DNA from 2 places in the Lysinibacillus sp. 10T31 genome. Region 2 is predicted to be linked to the other one. Evidence: riboswitches for the same ligand, from Rfam matches in the RefSeq annotation. Region 2 holds a riboswitch; the other holds the start of a gene.
What was found. A riboswitch is a leader RNA that binds a small molecule or an ion and turns the genes downstream of it on or off. The one in region 2 is predicted to bind thiamine pyrophosphate.
Positions count from the first base shown of each region.

Region 1: another riboswitch for thiamine pyrophosphate. It lies ahead of thiT (energy-coupled thiamine transporter ThiT); the one in region 2 lies ahead of thiW (energy coupling factor transporter S component ThiW).

Region 1 is NZ_JBFTHS010000018.1:39,175-42,984, forward strand. It holds gene map (type I methionyl aminopeptidase) at 1-642, opposite strand, end outside; gene AC1DCY_RS12180 (hypothetical protein) at 716-1,015, opposite strand; gene thiT (energy-coupled thiamine transporter ThiT) at 1,154-1,714, opposite strand; TPP riboswitch at 1,843-1,951, opposite strand; gene AC1DCY_RS12190 (magnetosome magnetite crystal formation protein family) at 2,078-2,413, shown strand; gene AC1DCY_RS12195 (AAA family ATPase) at 2,619-3,810, opposite strand, start outside.
Region 2 is NZ_JBFTHS010000032.1:25,722-29,531, reverse strand. It holds gene AC1DCY_RS18065 (MFS transporter) at 1-1,048, shown strand, start outside; gene AC1DCY_RS18060 (hypothetical protein) at 1,201-1,449, shown strand; TPP riboswitch at 1,407-1,514, shown strand; gene thiW (energy coupling factor transporter S component ThiW) at 1,639-2,139, shown strand; gene AC1DCY_RS18050 (EVE domain-containing protein) at 2,200-2,679, opposite strand; gene AC1DCY_RS18045 (ketosteroid isomerase family protein) at 2,695-3,018, opposite strand; gene AC1DCY_RS18040 (MarR family winged helix-turn-helix transcriptional regulator) at 3,061-3,483, opposite strand.

The sequences.
Region 1 (3,810 bases), on a different contig from region 2:
AGACTCTACAATATGCTCCGCTTTCGCTGAGATAAATGGCTCGACTGCAAGCACCATGCCCTCTTTCATAATTGTAGAATCCCAAGCATCATAGTAGTTTAAAATATGATTTGGCTCATCATGTAAAGAACGACCTAAACCATGTCCTGTTAGGTTCATAATTACTGTTAAATCATTGGCATATGCTTCACGCTCAACTGCTTTACCAATTTGGTTTAATTTTGATCCAGCTTTTACTTTTGTCATCGCACGGTCGAAAGCACTTTTGGCTACGCGACATAGCTTTTCTTTATCCTCATAGCCTTCACCAACTACAAATGAAATGCCCGTATCAGCAAAATAGCCATTTAATGAACCAGATACATCAATATTTACGATATCGCCCTCGTTAATCACACGTTTACCTGGAATACCATGTGCGACTTCCTCATTTACACTAATACATGTGTATCCTGGGAAATCATATTCCCCTTTAGGTCCAGAAATTGCTCCTGCTTCAGCAAACATACGACCTGCAATTTCATCTAGTTCAAGTGTTGTTACACCTGGTTTTGTAGCAGCCTTCATTGCCTCACGAATTTCAGCACAAATACGGCCGATTTTTTTAAAAGCTTCAATCTCTTCTTGCGTTTTTACAATCATTTTTAACGTCCCTTTCATCTAATATCTATTCATTAATATAACATAACTTTTTATACAAAAAACGCTAAACGCTTTAAATATTATATGCCATCATAAATTGTAAAGTGCTGAAAAACAAGCTCCTCACCATAGCGCGGGGTTGATTTCCGTTCCGACTGGGCGCTTTGTTGCTGTCGCTACGCTTTCGCACAGATAAAACATTTGCCGCTGACGCTTCGCTTTCGCGCAGAGCAGAGCTTCCTGGGGGCGTCCGATGAGCCGCTTGGGCCAACACGATGTTGGTCACGAAGGCGTTATCACAGGATGTGATGCTCTTAGCCTTCGTTCCCCTATTTGCTCGCTCCAGGGTCTCATCTGTGACGCTAATCCCCAAGGAGTCGCCCAGTCTCCACTCCAATCAACTTATATACAGTGTATACTTTTCAACAAATGCCACACCTAAATAAATAAATAAATAAATAAATAAATAAATAAATAATAAAACCCTCCACTTATGTGAAGGGCGTAATCGTTATGATTTTCGTTGCATTAATTGAGGTGCTGCCGTAAATAGAAGAACACCGACAATTGCTGTTAAAATCGTTGCTGGTAGCATATATGTTCCATTATAGATGATTGAATAAATCCACGCATTTTGTTCGCCAGCATACTCCGAGAAAAATACAGCGCCCGCAATAGTATGTGCTGCATAACGTAAAAAGCCTGCTAATACCGTTCCTAAAATAATATAAAGTGCCATTTTCTTTTTGTTTAAATCTCTGGCAGCATCGAGCACTGGTCGGCGAACAACGGCCGCCAAGCCTACTACTGTAAAGGCAACACCATAATCAAGTAATCCTTGTAGCCAATGTATAATATAGGCGCCAAACATTGTTTGCATAACACCAATAAGTAATCCCGTTGTCAGACCTGGAATAAGGCCCCAGCGGAATGCTATTAAAATTATTGGCACCATCACTAGACTAACAGAGCCACCTTGTGCCCATACTTTAAAGGAAACCTGATCTAGCACAAGGCCAATCGCTGCGAATATCGCAATCTCCACAAGCATTAAAAGTTTTTTATTGTCCATAATATTCTCTCCTTTGTTCCGATGTAGGATACAAGAGCAGGAATAGAAATCAGTTGGCAAATATGTCCCTATCTGGCATCAATAAAGATAAAAAACGATGCCAGGACAGAGCCTCACATCGTAAAAGTGTCGGTTTCTATCCACAATCCCTACGCAAGTGTTAACTTACAGGTTCAAAGAGTCAAGGCATTACGTGCCCAGTCTCAGCTGACATCATCAGCTCCCCTTGTGGTCGTTACATCTTATTTTATTTGAACAACCTCATTGTACGCAAACACTGTTACGATTACAACCTCTTCTACAATTAATTTTTTGAAACTTTATCGTTTTTCATGCGTAAATATTAAAAAAGGAGGTACTACTATGGAGAACCAAAAAATTTTATCTGCCTTTAGTTATCTCAGCATTTTATTCGCACCCTTTATTGTGCCATTAGTCGTTTACTTTGTTGCAAAAGATAGCGACGTAAAGAGGCACTCTATTCGAGCACTAATATCACATTTAATCCCAGTCGCATTTGGAATAATATTATTTGCAGTCTTTATTTTCTCAACTTTATCATTCAGCACCAATTTTGATCTAAATTCAGGTAGTAATACTTTTCTTATCATTTGGTTTGCTTCATTCGCAATTTACATTCTCATTTCATTAGGAATCGTTATTTGGAATATTATTCAAGCTGTTCGCGTCATCCGATAAGTTTTATTTCAACCTTGAACAGACAGTACTTAAGGAGCTGTTATTTTGTGAAAGTATCTAAAGTAGTTAAAACCGCTGTAAAATTAGCACCTATCGTTATCCCAATTGTCAAAAAAGTAATCGCTGCAAAAAAAGGAACAAATCCTAACGTAACTAAAAAATAACAAAAAGGCGTATTTCCACATAACGGAGATACGCTTCTTTGTTATTTCACTTCAAAATATGTTTGACTATGACCGTTCATCGCTTTTTCGACATGTAACACAGCAGGCATTGTAGCTTTTAACTCTGCAACGTGTGAAATGACTCCAATCATGCGTCCTGAATCTTGTAAATCAATAAGCGTATCAATCGCCTTATTTAACGCTTCTTCATCGAGAGAACCAAAGCCCTCATCAATAAACATCGTTTCAATGCGGATATTACCTTGAAAGCTTTGAATGACATCTGCCATTCCAAGGGCAAGACTTAAAGACGCATTAAACTTTTCTCCCCCTGATAATGTTTTCACATCTCGTAATTGATCCGTATAGGCATCATACACATCTAGTCCAAGCCCACTTTGCTTGGCATGCTTTTCTAAGCGATCTGAACGTCGTAGCTCAAATTGACCGTTGGATAAATGATAAAGTCGGACATTTGCTGCCTCTGTAATTTTATCTAAATAATTGATTTGAATATAGCGCTCAAAAGACAGCTTTTTCGCATTCTGCCCATTTAACATTGCATACAGATCCTTCACTCGTCCTGCCTCTTTTTCAAGTAAGTGAATCTCCTGTTCAGTCTCCTCAACTTTTTTGATAAAGTCTGAGCAAGCCTTCGCAAATCCTTCCACTTGTTGCAATACTTTAAAGGCTTCCTCATATGTGACACGAAGCATCTCTAACTTTTCTTCCATTACCGTTAAATCTTGTTTCTCTTGCCCTTTAAGATGCTTTTGTCCCTCAGTAATTTGTACCTGTAATGTGTGGATTTGTAGTGCATAATCATTGCATGCCTTCCGTAAAGCTTCTATTTGCAGCATGCTCCGCTTTCCAGTAGCAAATTCTTCATAGCTTTCAAAACCAGCTTCCGTCATACTTACTGAAAATTGCTCGCGCTTTTCATCCATTTTCAGCTTTAATTCCTCAAAAGTCTGTTTCGTAATTTCTACGGTCATTCTAGCATTATTTGTTGCTTCCTTGGCAGATTGCAGATTTTGCTGACTGAGATTCCATGCAGTTTGTAATGCGACCTTTTGTGAACCTAAATCAGCAATCGCCTGCTTCAATGCTTGTAGCGTCGTAAGATTTTCTGGAATATGCTTTTGCTGCTCTTCCACAATTGCTTGTTGCTTAGTCAATTCCTTCGTCTTCTCAGCTAAATATTGCTCTAGTTTTATGTGCTTTTCATGTAGC
Region 2 (3,810 bases):
TGCAACGTTCGCCTTTGCACAATTCGTATTTTCTCCAATCGCTGGGAATCTTTCGGATCAATACGGTCGTAAAAATCTCATTATTTTCGGCCTTATCGTAACAGGACTTGCACAAATTGGTTTCGGGCTTTCAACAGATGTATGGATGCTCTTCTTGGCACGCTTTTTAGGTGGCCTTGGATCTGCATTTGTGGCTCCTCCTATAATGGCATTTGTGGCAGATGTCACAACGTATGAGGAACGAGGAAAAGGTATGGGTATGCTAGGGGCAGCAATGTCCTTGGGTTTTATGATCGGACCAGGTATCGGTGGATTCCTCTCAAAAGTTAGTTTGCATTTTCCATTCTATACTGCTGGATGTGCAGCTATCTTAGCAGCTATTTTATCGTTCTTTTTATTGCCTGCTACAAAACCGAACACAGCGAAAAAAGCGCAGAAGCAAGATAATCTTGTAAAGCAGATGGCTCGTTCAGTCCAAATGCCTTATTTTGTCATGCTAATTATCATGCTTGTATTCTCTTTCGGGATTGCTAACTTCCAAACAACATTATCATTATTTGTTACAGAAAAGTTTAATTACACACCTACTGATATCGCCATTATATTAGTTATGGGCGGCGCTTTTGGTGTTGTTGTACAGATGTTTGTTATTACACCACTGTTTAATCGTTTCGGCGAAATGAAAGTAGTGTTAGTCAATTTATTTATTGCAGCCGTTTCGATTTTCTTAATATTATTCGCATCTGGCTTTGCACTTATTTTAATTGTAGCGACAATCTTCTCTACAGCTACGACATTGATTCGTCCAGCTGTCAACACATTGATTTCAAAGCTTGCTGAAAATGAACAAGGCTATGCAGCTGGATTGAACAATGCGTATATGAGTCTTGGTAATATGATTGGTCCAGCTTTAGCAGGTATATTATTCGATTGGAATATGAACAGTCCTTATATATTCGGGTCTATTATTTTAATGGCTTGTTTCTTCCTTGCCCTAATTTGGACAATGAAAAAAGCACCACACCTTATGCATCCTGATACAAAATAGTCTGAAAAGTTATTGACTAATTTTAGTAGTATGCTACATTATTTATGAGAAAAACTAACAAATCAATTTCGCCTTGGCGTAATTGCGTCCGGATTTTGAATTGTGCCCGCACAATTCATTCCTTTCAAAATCCGTGACATCCGCCGGAGGCTTTGGGCCAACATGATGTTGGTCACTCAGTCGTTGCCACAGAACGTGGCGATCTTAGACTGAGTTCCTATATTTCAGCGGATGTCTTTTGTACCGAAAGCGTAGCGACAGGTACAGATGTTTGGACACCTGCTGAAAAGCAACTTATAACCGGCATTCATCTCACCACCTATAAAGGTGGAAGACTACTGCTGAAAGAAGTTAATTTAATTACCACTAGGGGAGTCTTTAAAAGGCTGAGACGTATATGATCATATACGGACCCTTTGAACCTGATCTAGTTCACACTAGCGGAGGGAAGTGGCGACACTTGCTTTTTACTATTAAATGCAAGGCCGCTTCCTATTGTTTTAAGGAAGCGGCTTTTTTACGCTTTAGCGGCGATTCTCTCAGGTTTAGCGGCGCTAACTATAAAATTCACATTCAAAGGAGTGGAAATTATGTCAATTCGAAAATTAACAATTATGGCCTTATTAGTAGCAATTGCCGTAGCAGGTTCTACCTTCGTTTCAATACCAACGGGAATTGCACGTGCCTACCCTGTCCAGCATGCCATTAATGTTATCGGTGCTATCATTCTTGGACCGGTGCCTACTGTTATGATCGCCCTCGTCACAGCCATTATTCGTATTTTAACAGGCACAGGCTCATTACTAGCTATACCTGGTAGTGTTATTGGTGCTTTATGTGCAGCTCTTGCCTATAAATACAGCGGCAAGCAATGGCTAGCAGGTGTCGGTGAAATGTTTGGAACAGGTATCATTGCCTCACTTATTGCAGTACCTTATGCACATTTATTAATGGGGACATCCGTTGCTGCTTTATTTTTCATGCCAGCTTTTTTAACATCAAGTACTATTGGTGCTATCTTAGGCATTGTCATTGCCAGCAATTTGCGTAAAACAGTATTTGTAACTACCCTTAACACTCAGCTTAAATAATGAATTTAAAAACGTTACTTTCATTAATTAAGAAAGTAACGTTTTTTATTCAAAGCCTATTCACCCATATTTCAACGGTAATCCCATTTCATGAGCAATTAATAAAAAGTCTTTTTTGCTTATTTCAAAATGACCAAATCTGAATTTATAGCCATATTTCGATTTATCCTCTACAAATTCTAAATAATCTAAGATTCTTTTTATCTGCACAGCTTTTGCATCTTTAAAAAAGTCTATATCTCTTCTAAAAGGAATAAAATTCTCTGCCATTTGGAACTCGTATATTCGCTCGTCCTTTACTCTTCCAATTGCTGTAAATGCTCTTACAGGCTCATTACCATCTAGACTTTTTTTAGGAGAATAATAAATGATCCAGTCTCCTTTTTGCATTCGTTTCAAAGGCCTTTCTTTACCATGGCATAGCTGACCAAATCCTCCCTCAACCCCTTTTTGCACATGATTAAGAGATACCACACCAATCCAATATTTCGTGTCTCTTTCAGGTGTAGGAAGAGAATTTTTATTAGGATTTAATGACATAGCTTCCGTCCCCTCTTATTTTGGAATCATCGCCAACGATTTTATTTTTTCATTTTCAAGAATCAACCTTTCTTCCAAAATCACTGGGTTTGGCAAACCATCCCAAGTAGTGGAAACGGTTGCAATACATTCTGTATCATCACCATCAATATTTTGGATAGTTAATTTAAAGCCTTTTGGCATAGGTGACGTGTAAAAGTTTTGTATTTCTTTCCTTCCTTTAAAAATTTCACCTTTAAAATTTTTTAATTCCCCATGATCTGCATACATATCTGATAAATCTTGGCCCTCTTCTTGTGCTCTTCTTAAATACTCCTTCATAACCTCTACAGCTTTCATTTCTCTTCACTCTTTCTTTTTTTATTTATAAGTTTTTAATCCCTATGAATGATTTTCATATACTTTTTTCATAATACTTTTCAATAGCTCTTTTTCTTCCAATGAAAGTACGTTTAAAACTTCATTCTCAGAAATCGCAAGAGTCTTCATTAATTCTTCCGCCAAATTTTCACCCTGTTCCGTAAGGCATATTAAATTTTCTCTTCTATTTTCTGGATTTTTCTCCCTATAAACATACTTTCTTTCTTCTAGTCCATCGATAAAAAAGCGGACACTATTTTTATCTAACTTTAAAATCTGCCCTATTTGAATTTGGCTAAGTTTTTGGTTTTTTACAGCCATCATGATCCCAACTTCTCTAGATTTCATTTGAAATTTTTCGCTAATATATTGCTCGAGATTTTCCTCTAAAGACTCCGCTAATTTAAAACTGAGAAAACCAAATGAATTCATTATATTGGTCATTTTTGAACCCCCAAATTTATAGTACTACAAAATGATAGTAATAAATTATTACTATCATAAATTATTACACACATATATATTGTTTACAAGATAAATTCCACTAAATTCACTTATTTTACAAAAATAGCATTCTAAAATTAATAGATCACCAGTTAAAGCGTATTTCTGCTGATTGAAGTGAAGACTGTGCGACATTATGAAGTAAAAGGGTTACACACAATTGTATGAATCCTTTTTTGCTCTGGTGGATGTCGATAAAATTAAATGTTGGGCGATAATCCCTGAAAGCATATGTCAAAGGACAAAAAAACGATGGTTCATTACTAT